DNA from 2 places in the Bacteroides fragilis NCTC 9343 genome. Region 2 is predicted to be linked to the other one. Evidence: riboswitches for the same ligand, from Rfam matches in the RefSeq annotation. Region 2 holds a riboswitch; the other holds the start of a gene.
What was found. Region 2 has a riboswitch for cobalamin ahead of BF9343_RS16805 (anaerobic ribonucleoside triphosphate reductase). Riboswitches for the same ligand answer to the same signal wherever they lie in the genome.

Region 1: it holds a riboswitch for cobalamin, as region 2 does, so the genes downstream of both, BF9343_RS22720 (cysteine-rich CWC family protein) here and BF9343_RS16805 (anaerobic ribonucleoside triphosphate reductase) in region 2, are expected to answer to the same signal.

Annotation. Positions count from the first base shown of each region.
Region 1 covers NC_003228.3:2,952,466-2,959,691, forward strand. Annotated here, with positions in the region: gene BF9343_RS12065 (threonine/serine exporter family protein) at 1-145, opposite strand, end outside; gene BF9343_RS12070 (threonine/serine exporter family protein) at 142-909, opposite strand; gene BF9343_RS12075 (putative transporter) at 1,036-2,724, opposite strand; gene BF9343_RS22720 (cysteine-rich CWC family protein) at 2,757-3,008, opposite strand; cobalamin riboswitch at 3,074-3,284, opposite strand; cobalamin riboswitch at 3,568-3,814, shown strand; gene BF9343_RS12080 (TonB-dependent receptor plug domain-containing protein) at 3,871-5,943, shown strand; gene BF9343_RS12085 (sirohydrochlorin cobaltochelatase) at 5,947-6,864, shown strand; gene BF9343_RS12090 (TonB-dependent receptor) at 6,861-7,226, shown strand, end outside.
Region 2 covers NC_003228.3:4,103,284-4,110,509, reverse strand. Annotated here, with positions in the region: gene BF9343_RS16820 (2-aminoethylphosphonate--pyruvate transaminase) at 1-68, shown strand, start outside; gene BF9343_RS16815 (MFS transporter) at 233-1,639, opposite strand; gene nrdG (anaerobic ribonucleoside-triphosphate reductase activating protein) at 1,874-2,332, opposite strand; gene BF9343_RS16805 (anaerobic ribonucleoside triphosphate reductase) at 2,339-4,732, opposite strand; cobalamin riboswitch at 4,767-4,949, opposite strand; gene trhA (PAQR family membrane homeostasis protein TrhA) at 5,073-5,723, opposite strand; gene BF9343_RS16795 (diaminopimelate dehydrogenase) at 5,865-6,764, opposite strand; gene ruvA (Holliday junction branch migration protein RuvA) at 6,923-7,226, shown strand, end outside.

The DNA of each region.
Region 1 (7,226 bases), 1.2 Mb from region 2:
TCAGGCAATAACGACAGGCATGTCCGGCTGCCGCAAGTATCGCAATCATCTTGAAAGCCCGCAACGGAGGATCGGATATGGCTCCAAAACCAATACCCGCTATTGCGGCAAAAAATCCATCGGAAAGAATATCTAAAGCTATCATATCAAACTGTTTTTAACCATTAACAATGTAAACGACAGGCCTATCGCAATGCTGACAATCAGTAGCGCGGCTTCCGTCAATCGGGCAAATCCCGTAAGGATGTATCCCTCTACAATATCAATCACACCGTTGATCAACGGTACACCCGGAACCAGATAAAGCACGCTGGTGGCAAGAGCTATCTCCGAAGTGGTATCAAAAATCAGTGCCGTCGATGCACAAAGCGACGCAACAAAAGCGGAAACAATGAAAATAATATAATGATTGATTTTCTTCTTCTGCATCTGTTGCTTCAGGAAAAGTCCGGTGATGGTAGCCGAAAAGACAATGCCCATAGAAATAATATCGCCACCAAACAACTTACAGAATGAAGCATTGGCAAATCCGACCAGTAAAAGAACAAATAGCGGATCTATTTTCGGTGCCGATATGATTTTGTTGAACTTATCCGACAATTCGTGTAAAGACAGATGTTTGTCGTAAACCTCCCAGCTCAAGGCACTCAACTCTGAGTTGTGTTCAAAACTGATCGGATGGGGAGGGATATCAATCACTTCATTGCAAGCTTCACGCGTCTCGTTGTCGATGATAGTCAGAATGATGTTTTTGTGAAACACACTCAACTTCACATCCACTCCATAGGCTTCTCCGATACGCTTTGAATTACGGATCACACGGGAGGTATGCACACCTGCTCCCATCAAATGGGCCGAATATCCGGCAATGAACTTGGATATGGAAATCAAAGATTCATTTGTAGTCATAAAATTGCTCACTTTTTTAAATCGGGCGCAAAAGTACAAAAAAGAAAGGAAAGAGAAAGCACATAAGTCATTTCATTTCACCAGACTCTCCTTGTCACATTGCTTATCTTTATTATTATTTAGAACTCAACCTAACGAAAGAATTAATAATTGTGCCGTAAGCACACGCAGGAACATCGTCAGCGGATAGACTGTAGCATAACCTACTGCCGGCGCATCACATGATGTCAGATCATTGGAGTAGGCCAACGCCGGCGGATTCGTTGTGGAACCGGCCAACACCCCTATCAACGTATAATAGTTCAGCTTGAAAGCATAACGTCCGATAAAACCGGCCAGCAGCAGGGGAACGACTGTTATAATCATACCGTAAGCGATCCACACATATCCGCCTTCATGGATAATGGTTTCCACAAATCCGTCGCCAGCTCCGAGACCGACACAAGCAAGAAACAGCGAGATGCCGATTTCCCTTATCATCAGATTGGCACTCATAGTGGTATAAGTAATCAGCTTATACTGCGGGCCGAAGCGGCTGATAAGAATCGAAACAATCAACGGGCCTCCTGCCAACCCGAGTTTAACCGGTTGGGGAATTCCGGGAAACATAAACGGGATGCTACCTAGGATACATCCCAAGGCAATACCCAGAAAAATAGGAATCAGATTCGGATGATTCAGGCGTTTCATCGAATTACCCAATACCTTTTCTGCATGACTCACCGCCAACTCACTGCCGACAATCGTCACACGGTCTCCCATTTGTAATTGCAACTGGGGACTTGCCACCAGATCCACTCCCGAACGGTTGACGCGGGTGACACTGGCACCAAAATTATTACGAATCTTCAATTGCGCCAATGTCTTACCGTTCAGTTCAGGCTTGGTTATCAGAATTCGGCGTGAAATCAGTTCTTTGTTCAGCTGTTCCCATTCCACTTCGATCGGTTTGCCGAAAAACGCAGTGATCGCCTCTATATCTATCGGAGTCGCAATAACCAATATTTCATCACCCAGATGAAGCTCAGTATCGGAATTTACCAATTCCGACTCTTTCTTTCCGTTCAAATGCCGGATACGCGATACCACAAAATTACGGTTTACCAATGGACGTATATCCTTAATACGTTTACCGTGAAGAGCTTCATTACGGACCTCCAATGAAACAGGACGGACTGTCAACTCTTGTAAATGTCCCAGTCCCTGTTCGGCTTCGGCTTCCTCCTGCTTGGTATTAATACGGAAAAGGTATTTAAGGCCTAACAGCGACATGATGCATCCCACTACGCCCAACGGATAGGCTACAGCATATCCCAAAGCAATCTCCGGTGCATCTATCCCGGTCAGGTCACTGTTGGCCTGTTGCGCAGCACCCAATCCGGGTGTGTTGGTCACCGCTCCCGATAAAATACCTACCATGGTGGTAATCGGTATTCCGGTTATAAAATGCAATGCAAGGGTAATGATGACTCCTGCAAAGACAACGATCATAGCCAACATATTGAGGGTGAATCCTCCTTTCTTAAAAGCGGAGAAGAATCCGGGCCCCACCTGCAATCCGATGGAATATACAAATAAGATAAGTCCGAACTCCTTCAGAAAGTGCAATAAATGCTCGTTCAGATTCAGATTAAAATGTCCGAAGACAATGCCGACAAACAAAATCCAGGTAACTCCCAGAGAGATGCCTGCTACTTTTATTTTACCCAGCATAATGCCAAACGCAATGACCAGCGACAGGATAAGCACGGAATGTGCCACTCCTCCACCCCAAAGGTTGGGGTATCCCTCAAACAGGTTTCTTAAAAGTTCCATAGTATAAAAAGTTATGTTGATTGAATACTTGTTTACATATCCCCGGAGAGTCGATCAGTTACTTCACCCACACCATCCGTACAAGAAAGATTTGCCTTACAGGCCAATTCCCCTTCTTGTATTTTCTTTAGGCAATCGTGACACAAACAGTCCGGGAAATGCTCCTTGATATAAGCACGTTGCAGCGAGTCGAGCTTTACCGTAGCACAATGACATAATAATATATTGTCGTGCCGGCATTGAAACACAGCACCACAACACGGACATACCTTTTTCACAGGCACACCACCTTTCTTTTTTTCCTGATTAAATACTTTTTTCGTACTGCTTTCCTAATCCCACGAGTAAAAACAGCCTTTGATGAACGGCAGGTCTTCTGACTGACTTCTAATCTTGAAGCCTTCCCGACGGAGGTGTTCCCCCCACGTCAGTGGCGAAAGGATTGTTTCAAGATATCGATGAAGCTTCACAGCAGCGGGACTGTCCGGGATTTACACCCGATTCCCTTTTAATCCGAATGACGAAAGTCTTCATTCGAAACCAATTCGGGACAAAGATAAGGATAAAAACCAATAGATGAAGAATTGTTAATGAAAAATATAAGATTCATCTTCCTTTATACACTCCGACAGCGAGAATCCGGCTCCCTTTCCATCAGTGCCTCAATAAAGGCTGAATCGGCATCTTCCTCTTTTAGAGCCTCTTTTTCATCAAAATAGAGATTCTAAAAGGAGGATGCAGAATGTCAAATTTCCAAAAACAAAGCGTCTATCAGGACTTTTTTATATGTACCTATTAATCGGTATATTTTTTAATTTATTTCTATATAATCTAATAAATGTATATATTTGCAGCCGCTTAGGTGATGCATACCGGACTTTCTGTTCGTTGCATAAAAGGGAATCGGGTGTAAATCCCGAACAGTGCCCGCTACTGTGATCCCCCTGCTCTTCTACTGTTGCCATCATAATCGGAAGAAGATAAGAAAAGCATTTCTACATATACCACTGTCATAGCCTGTAAAGCATGACGGGAAGGTAGCTTTTCAAAAAGGGATAGTCAGGAAACCTGCCGAAGCAGACATAGATAACAGTGCCCTCCCGGGGTCAGGAAGGCCGTTTACTAACACATTATTCAAAAACATCAATGAACAAAAGATGCTTACTGACCATCCTCATGGGAGGATGCGCGGCAATGGGTGCATTTGCACAACAACACGCGACAGGCAAGAAGACAGAGATGAGTGTTGACCTGAATCCTGTAGTTGTAACAGGTACCGGTACACACCAAAGGCTCAAAAACACACCGGCACCGGTGGAAGTAGTAACCGCCAATGAAATAAAGAAAGCCGGTATCACAGACTTTCAGCAGGCAATGACCATGCTGGTTCCTTCTCTTTCGTTCTCTACCAACTCAATGGGATCTTACCTGATGATGAACGGACTCTCCAATAAATATGTGCTGATTCTGATCAACGGACGTAAACTGACCGGAGATACATCTAATAATATCGACCTCTCACGCATTGATATGAGCCGTGTGAAACGCATCGAAGTGCTGGATGGTGCCGGTTCGTCACTCTATGGCTCTGACGCCATTGCCGGTGTGATCAATATCATCACCAACGAACCGAAAGAACTGATGCAGGTGACTTCTACCACCCGATATGAAGATCATCGCCAACTGACACAAATGGTAAATGCGGATATTGCAACAGAAAAGTTCGGCTCATATACCTCCTATAAACACGAACAAAGTGCAGGATGGCAGAACAGCGATCTGGCATATGTTACTGATAAAAAAGGTAATGTATCGACAGTACCGACCGTATCAGCTACATCCAATGGTTTCCATTCTAATCTGGTAAACCAGAAATTCACGTTCGAACCGACTGAAAAGCTCTCGTTCTATGCTAACGGAGGATACTATTGGAAGTTGACGGACCGCCCTGTATACACAGCGGATATCGATGGAGGTTCCAAGTATGATCTACATTACGAATCGTATAACTTCGGTTTGGGAGGACGTTACAAAATCAACAAGCGTTCTTCCATCCAACTCGATTTGATGAATGATAACTATATGCAGAACTACAAATATACTGTAGCTGACGATAAAAATAAGATTGCTATTGGAGATTACGCCAAAACCAAAGAGCAGCACTTTTATGATGCAGAGCTAAAGGGAATCTTCAACTTTGCCAAAAACAACATGACGGTACTGGGAGTGGATTACCGCTCTGAAAGCCTGGATCGTCCCAGTGCAAGGGTGGACAAGTCAGTGTATACGGCATCTGCTTATGCACAACACGAAATCAAGTTATGGAACTGTTTGACCGGTATTGCCGGCGTACGCTATGATTATCACGAGCTGGCAGGCGGACGCTTCACTCCGAAGGTGGCTGTGATGTATTCAGTAGGTGCTTTCAATATTCGTGGTACTTACTCCACCGGTTACCGTGCCCCCGGTCTGGACGAACTTTATTATTATATGAATAAAGGCAAAACGATCACACAAGGTAATAAAGATTTGAAAGCGGAACACAGTAATTATTATTCTGTTAACTTGGAATACAATACAAACCGCTTAAATGTCTCTGTTACCGGTTATTTGAATTATATAGATGATATGATTAATTCTACTACATATAGACTTGTAGATCTTCCTAACGGTGAAGAGTTACGTGCTCAGGCCCAGAAAGAATTCAATCTGACAGACTCTGAAACAAAGGCATTAGCCAATTACAAACTTTATGGTAACCTCGACAAAGGTGTTGTCAGAGGTTTTGAAGTAAACGCAGCCACCAACCTCGGCGCAGGCTTCAGCCTGAACGGAAACTATGCTTACGCTTATGCACGTGGCAAGAGTGTGGACGGTATATGGGGTAACATAGACCGCTCGGTACGCCACACCGGAACCGTAGCAGGAAACTACACACATGCATGGAACGACTATATGCTGAACGTAAATATCAACGGTCGTTTCCAAAGCAAACGCTTCCACCCGGGACATAGCTACGGCGACGCTCCGGGCTATGGCGTATGGAACTTGAATGTGAAACACTCACTGACAGGTTTCCAACACTTGGGACTGGACTTCGGTATGGGTCTCGACAATATTTTCAACAAACGTGATACTCGTCCTAACGGTGTGAACTACGCACTCCTCTCTCCGGGACGTATGGCATATGTAAGTTTAACCCTTCGTTTTAAGAAATAAACAATGAAAACATATATTCTCTCTTTATTCTTGTTAGTTTCCCTCTTCTGCTCTGCGCACGAAGGGGGGAACTTCGTGGCCTCCGATATGCTGGCCGGCATGCAGCCGGGTGATAAAGCCGCCTTGCTTATGGTACACTTCGGCACTACCTATGATGACACCCGCACCAAGACGATCGATGCCATCAATGCGAAAGCCAAAGAAGCATTTCCGCAAATGGAAATGCGTGAAGCTTATACCTCACGTATCATAATGCGCCGCCTCAAAGCTCGTGGCATTGAAAAACCTAATCCGCTGGAAGCACTGCTGAAACTTCTCGGAGATGGCTATACACACGTCATTGTGCAAAGCACCAATATCATAGAAGGCGTTGAAATGGAATCATTGAGGCGTGATGTTGCTTCAGTAGCCCGTTTTTTTAAAGAGATCCGGGTAGGTAACCCGCTGCTCTATTCGGTAGAAGATGCTGAGGCAGTAGTAGATATCCTCGGTGCAGGCAAACCGGAAAAAGGAAGTGTAGTACTTGTGGGTCATGGAACCTACACTCCCAGTACCGCCACTTATGCAATGATCGACTACATGCTGAAAGCCAAAGGATTAAAAAACTTTCATGTAGGCACTATCGAGGGTTATCCTACTTTCGACACCATGCTTCAGCAACTCAAAGATAACAAAACGAAACAGGTTACGCTGGTTCCGTTCATGTTTGTGGCAGGTGATCACGCCAATAACGATATAGCCGTCGACTGGAAAGAAGCCCTTGAAAAAGAAGGTTTGAAAGTAGATGTACGTATGCAGGGGTTGGGCGAAATACCCGCCATCCAGCAACAGTTTATCGATCATGCCCAATTTATGCTAAAGCATGAAATGGTGGATATAATGAAGAAAAAAGCCAAATATGCAAAAGACAAAGACGAATGAAAAGAATCATATTAGCTGCATTGGGGAGTGCTCTATTACTTCCCTCACAGGCACAACAGAAAAATAAAGAATATACTAACTTCAACGATTCTGTATTTTCAATCAACGAAGTAGTAGTGGCAACCAACTACAGACGCAAGACCGATGCTTTGAAACTGGATGTTCCGGCAAAGTTCATTCCTATTTCAACCAACTCCATTACTTCCGGAATGCTTGAGAAACGAAACATCCGGGATATACAGGAAGCCTCCCGCTTCCTTCCCGGTGTGCGCTTTCGTACCTCTTACGGAGCGTTTACCCAATTCTCAATCCGTGGATTCGATAATTCTGTAATCATGGTAGACGGAGTACGTGACGAACGC
Region 2 (7,226 bases):
ATATCGGAGATGTACATCCGGAGGACTTTGCCCGTCTGGTGGAGGTGGTTAGAGAGACTGAGTACTAAATTTTTCATTCATTGATTGACATGGAGGTGGCTTCAAAAAACTTATATTCACCACAAAATAACACGGATTTGCACAGATCAATATTATGAATAGCTTAAGTTCTTTCTGTGTCACTTTGTGTTACTCTGGCTTCCGGTGGGACGATATACGTGGATTGAGATGGTTATCGGGGCTTCGTCTTTAATGTGGAGGGTTGTGAAAGCCGCATGCTGCTTACCACTGCTGCGACAAAAGCAAATCCGCTGCCGGCTATCAGACAGACCGCCGTACTCTTCTCGTGTACTACAAAACTGAAGAGCAAAGCAACCAGTGTCGTACCGAATGTCTGTCCCAAGAGCCGTGCCATACCCAACATTCCGCTGGCTCCTCCCGAACGTCGGGTAGGGGCGGAAGAGATGATTGTACTGTTGTTCGGTGTCTGGAAAAGACCGAAACCTGCACCACAAAGCATCAATCGCAGGATGATGCCGGTGACCGATGAATCCGCCGTTAATGTAGACAGAGAGTAAAGTCCGATACAGAACAATGCCATCCCGATGCTGCCCAGTATGCCGGGATGAATGCGTTCCACCAGATATCCGGCTACCGGTGCTGTCACCAGTGTGGCTATAGGCCAGGGAGTTAACAATAGCCCGGTCATGACCTCGCTGTATCCCAAAGAGTTTTGCAGGAAGAAGGGTAAAGAGACCATTGCCAGCATTTGAGCGGTGAACGAACAGATACTGGTAAGAATGGAAAGCCTGAAAATGGGAATTCCCAACAGGTCGAGGGGAAGGAGAGGAGACGGTTGGTTCAACTGTCTGCGCACATAATAAGTCCCGACAACTGCCAATACAGCAAGTTGTATCACTATATAATCATTGTTTTCGTGGTGGGCAAATCCATCCAAAGTATAAATCAGGAGTCCGAAGGTGATTGCATTGGCTATGGCACTCAGCTTGTCGAATTGTCTGTTTGAACGTTCCTCTTTTCGGGGCAGGTACTTTAATCCCAAAGTCAGGGCAACTAATCCGAGAGGGACGTTGATAGCGAATAGCCAGTGCCAGGAAGCGACAGATAGAATTCCGCTGGCTACCGAGGGGCCGGCTGCTGCCGATATGGCCACTACCATGGCATTGATCCCCATTCCCCGGCCGATTTGTTTTCGGGGGTAAATCGTACGTAACTGAGCCGTGTTGACGCTGGTAATGGCCGAAGCACTGAATCCCTGGAAAATGCGGGCAATGGTCAATGTCCAAAATGAATGGGACAAAGCGCAGATCAGGGAAGTGACGATGAACATAGCTATTCCCGAAAGAAATATTTTGCGGTATCCATAAATTTCTCCCAGTGACGAGAATGAAAGCAAAGAGATGACAATGGCAAGCTGGTAGCCGTTGATAATCCAGGTCGTGACTGCCGGAGAAGTTCCGAAGTCGTGAGAAAGTGTCGGGAGTACCACGTTGATAATGTTGATATCGAGTACCGACATGCATAAGGCAAAAGAAATACCGACAACTGCCCATATACGGTGCGGGAGAGGAAGGCCGTCTGTTTCGTCAACTACCGGAGTTTGTGTATGTAGAATCATAAAGAACTTTTTTATGGAAGTGCTACAAAAATAAACAAAATCGGACTTTTTCGGTTGGGGGAGGTAGTGATATATAAGTTTTTTTACACATTGAAACTTGATGGGGAGGGAGTGGAAGGTCGTCTTCACCACAGATTTCACAGATCGACTTCCAATGTTATCGTTGATAGTCCGTCCGATAAACCATTGATATTTGTGCAATCTGTGGTGCTTTCGACGCTTGTTTATTTATATCTATTTCAGTTTGATAATCCGCTGATTACTGCTTCCTCTGAATTCCAGATGCGGTGAATAAAGTTCCTGTTTGAAGCGCCCGTCCACCAGTACATCTATGTAGGGCAATATGGCTGCCAGTTTCGGATCCGATTCTATTTCCTCGTAAGTATATCCTGTGTAGCACCAGATATTCTGTCCCGTTTCTGTTTTTACTCTCCGGATGACAGGCAAAAATGCTTCCGGATCATAAAAAGGATCGCCCCCGGAGAAAGTCACTCCGTCGAGCAACGGGTTCGAGTTTATTTCGCGGATGATGGAAGCCAGCCGTCCTTCGGATAGTTCCTCACCGGCTTGCGGGTTCCAGCTTTCCGGGTTATGACAACCCGGACAGCCGTGCCTGCATCCTGCCAGATAGATCGAATAGCGGATACCTTCTCCGTCAACGATTGTTTCGGGATACGTGTACAAGATGTTCATGATTCCTTATCCGTGCTTTACACGGTCTTTTTCTTCTGCACGTTTGGCCGAATTCCATGAACTCAAGTCTCCGGTCAGGTAGCCTGTGATGCGGCGCATGCGCAAAATATTCTCACTTTGGCATACCGGACATTTATCGTAGATCACGCCCTTGTATCCGCAATTGTGGCAGGTATCCACCGGATGATTGATTGAGCCGTAGCCGATTCCTTCGTCAAACATAACTTTTACGATCTTGGCAATGGCGCGTACGTTTTTCTGGGCTTCTCCGTCCAGTTCCACATAGGTGATGTGTCCTCCGCGGGTGATGGCGTGGAACGGAGCCTCTCTTTTTATTTTCTCTACAATGCTGATCGGTTCTTTTACATCCACATGGAAAGAATTGACATAGTAATCGTTGTCTGTCACTCCTTTGATTTTTCCGTATTTACGGCGGTCCATACGGGTGAAACGTCCCGAAAGTCCTTCGGCCGGTGTAGCCAGTACCGAATAGTTCAGGTTGTATTTGGCTTTGTATTCATCAGCCACCTTGTTGATTTCCAGCACGGCTTCATAAAGGGTGTCCCATGCCTTCTGGCTGTGTCCGTGTCCCTCTCCATAGAGAGCCACCATGGCATTGTGTCCGCCCAGGAAGCCGATACCCAGCGTACCACTGCGCAGCACGTCGCCTACTTGTTCGTTCGGGTTCAGGGCAGCTCCTCCTTTCCATACATCATTTCCCATCATGAAGGGGAATTGGCGTGCCAGGGCTGTACGCTGATATTGATATCGCTCGTAGAGTTGTTCGGCTATCAAGGTAGCCGTTTCATGTATCGATTCGATGAAAATTTCTTTAGCCTTTCTCTCGACGGCATCTTTATTGTGTCCGTCCTCCGTCATGTTTTCTGCTTTGATACGGGCTTCGATGGCCAGGCGAGGCATGTTCAGCGTGGTGAACGAAAGGTTTCCGCGTCCCAAAGACGATTTCTCGCCGGCTACATTCTCAAACACACGCGTACGGCATCCCATGGTGGCCAGTTCGTAACGGTAACGTTGCGGGTCGTTGGCGTCCCATTTTTCGTTTTGGTTGAACGGGGCATCCAGGAACATAAAGTTAGGGAAGAGTGCTTTTGCCGTAGTGTGGCAAGCTTTCAGGAACAAGTCGAAGTTGGGTGCTTCAAATTTTAATTTACCTTCCATGGCAGCATCGAAATTAGCCATAGCCTTTTCATAATCGGCTTCTGTGTACGATACTCCGTTTTTTATCTTGAATATCTGAATGGGGAACACCGGCACTTCTCCCCTTGTGCCCAGTCCCTCTACGGTTGCTTTCAGTAATTCTTCGATCACCATGCGTCCTTCGGCCGAAGTGTCTGTTCCATAATTGATCGAACTGAACACTACCTGGTTTCCGCCGCGTGAGTGCATTGTGTTCAGGTTATGGATAAAGCCTTCCATGGCCTGGTGCGTATCTTTCTGAGTCTGCACAAATGCTTTCTCTATAATTTGGTTCAGATGTTCTTTGTCGATATTGATCTGTAGGGCAGTCAGAGCCATGCGCAGCGTTTCGCGTTCCAGTTCCGATGCTTTGATGGACGACAGATGTTCGGCAATCACTGTACGGATAGCCTTTTCTTCTATCTCTTCACCCTTGTTCATTTGTACATAGAAGCTGATGAATGATGCCAGGTGTTTACGGAATGATTTGCTCACACCTTTTGCCATAAAGAAGTCGAATGCCGGTATGGCCTGACCTCCGTGCTGTTCATTCTGGTTAGTCTGGAAAATAATGGTAGCCAGGGTAGCATAGCTTTGAATGCTTTGCGGGGTACGTATACTGCCGTTTTTGGTGCGGAATCCACGTTCGAAGAGGTCATCCATGTCATATTGGATGCAAGTCGTCGTTTTGGTAGGATAGTAATCCAGGTCGTGGATGTGGATGTCTCCCAGTTGGTGGGCTTCGGCAAAACGTTTCGGCAACAGATATTTATATGTATAGTCTTTGGTTACTTCCGAGGCGAATGTCATCATCTGTCCGGCGGGAGTATGACTGCTCATATTGGCGTTGCTCAGGTTGACATCGTTTTTGTCAATGGCTACGATACCGTCCATCACATGCTTCATCTGGGTCTTTTTGTCTCGTTCGGTATTTCTCCATTCCCGATAGATGATGTACTTTTTGGCTACTTCCGGACGAACCTTCATCAGCTCTTTTTCTACCAGGTCCTGAATTTCTTCTACCGTAATGGTAGGAGATGCAAATTGTCCGATTACATTCATCGTGATGTCAGCAATCAATTGCTGTTCATCATTGATTCCTGTGGCACTAAACGCTTTTGATACAGCGTTCTTGATTTTACTGATGGAGAAGTCCTCCCTTTTACCATCTCGTTTGATGATACAAATTTCCGCGTAGTTCATAACTTTAACTCCCGAAAGCTTTAGATTTTTTTTAAATATGTTTACTTTTTCAGCAGGTCTTCTGACTTATCTCTCCCTCGCAACGCCTTCCCACGCTGGGCGCAGTGGCATAGTGTGCGGATTCTCAGAGAATTACAGCAGCGGGTACTGTCGCCGATTTGCACAGCGTTCCCTTATGACTAAACCTCTTTTTAGTACTGAAATCTGCTACAAAGGTAACAGTTAAAGCAATAAGTTGTTCTTGTTTTAACAAGAATTTTTGGAGAACTTTTCTTTCTTCCTGATACAGAAAGTTTTCCAAAACGGGAAACTTTTGGAGAGAAAAAGCGAATCGGGTTTGCTAAAGAATCAACCAGATGGCTATGATATGGCCTATGCTTCCGCCTAGACAAAACAGGTGGAAAACGGCGTGCATATAAGGTTTTCGCAACGAGTAAAACACGGCTCCCATGATATACGAAGCTCCTCCTCCGAGAAGCCACCAGAAGGCGGGAGAGGCTCCGATGGCGGATAGGCAGTCCATTAGTGGTTTGAGGGCCACCAGGATGGCAGAGCCCATCCCTACAAAACAGATCGTCTCGAGATTGCTGTGTTCTTTCAGTTTTTTGAAGGCTAATATGAATCCTACAATAGCCGACAGCCATACAAAAGTGAAGATTCCCCAGCCCCATCCGCCGGCATGGCGTAGCACTAACAGGGTGAACGGAGTGTAAGTCCCTGCTATGTGCAGGTAAATGGCGCCGTGGTCAAATTTGCGCAGAAGTTCTTTCCGCTTGCCGGGCCTGGAGCCGTGATACCAGGTTGAACTGATGTACGATGCCAGCATCCCCACCAGATAAGCCAGTACACAGCCTGTTGCCCAATAGGGGTGAGGGTTGGCGAGCGCCTTTTCCAAAAGAAAATATCCTGCGGTGATGCCCAGCAGGGTGCCTGCGCCATGGCTTAAAGTATTGGACAGCTCTTCGCCGCGTGAGTACCGTTTGTTCTTCATTGTGTGTAAGCCGGAGTGTTTATCTAATAAAAGATGACCGCAGATTTTTATCTTTTCGATTATCGGTGATAATTAAAAAGAGAATCTGCGGTCGTCCTTTCCTTGTCTTTGGAAATAGTTTGTATCAGACACTTGGCTTTTTTATACCAGGTGGCCGATCCATTCTTCACGGTCGCCCGGAAGCAGATCGATAACCGGAACTTCCACCATGGTGTAACATCCCGGCTGCTGCTTCATCGAAGCACGTGCTACGCATACCAATACCTGTGCGGTCAGTGCGGGGTTGTTGATGCGCATATTGAATTCGAACAGTTGGTTCTGGGTTTTTCCGGATACACCTTTGCGGGTCAGGTTTACACCGTGTCCCATGTCCAGCAGTGCGTCTACGCTCGGCACTTGTTTTACGTGTGTCTCGTCGTTAACGAAATAAGCGTCCGATTTAATGGCTGCTGCCACTTCCTCGAATTTATATCCGTCTTTCAGTTCGATGTATACCATACGGCGATGAATGCCTGTTCCGGTAGGGATAGTCATCGATAAAGCCGCTTTCACTCCATCGATAGCTTTGACGGCTACCGTATGGCCCATACTCATACCCGGACCGAAGTTGGTGTAAGTGATTCCTTTGGGGGCAATTGCTTCGAGCATGGTGCGTACGATCGAGTCGCTTCCCGGATCCCATCCGGCCGAGATGATCGATACAGCTCCGTGTTCTTTGGCGCAAGCACCCAGTTCACGACGCAAGTCAACGATGCCTGTATGAATATCAAAACTGTCTACTGTGTTGATGCCCATTGCGAGAATCTCTTTTGCGTATTTCTCAACGCTGCGGGTCGGAGTACAAAGAATAGCCACGTCTACTCCTTGAAGTTCCTTTATATCTTTAACTACTGCGTAATCATTCAGTTCAGCCGGTTTGTTCTCGGCACCTGCACGACGAACCACACCTGCTATCTCAAAATCGGGAGCCGCTTGGAGGGCTTCCAGCACATAACGACCAATATTGCCATAACCTACGATGGCTGCTCTTACTTTTTTCATCTTTTTATTGGTTTTGTTTAACACATTTCTTTATTTCGGTTGCAAAATTAGTCATTTTCTTTGTTTTCAGGTCTCTTAAGGGTGTTAAAGTTAGTTTTTGTTATTCAAGGTTCGTGAAGCACAATATTTATTATCTTTGCGTTCTGATTATAACCATTATGATAGAATACATCAAAGGCGAAATTGCCGAACTGAGTCCGGCAACCGCAGTTATCGATTGTAACGGATTAGGATATGCCGTTAATATATCACTCAACACTTATTCTGCCATTCAGGGTAAGAGCAGTTGTAAACTCTATATCTACGAAGCCATCCGCGAAGATGCTTACGTTTTATATGGCTTTGCCGACAAGCAGGAACGGGAACTTTTCCTGCTGCTGATTTCCGTTTCGGGTATTGGAGGAAACACGGCCCGTATGATTCTTTCTGCTCTTTCACCGGCCGAACTGGTGAATGTGATCA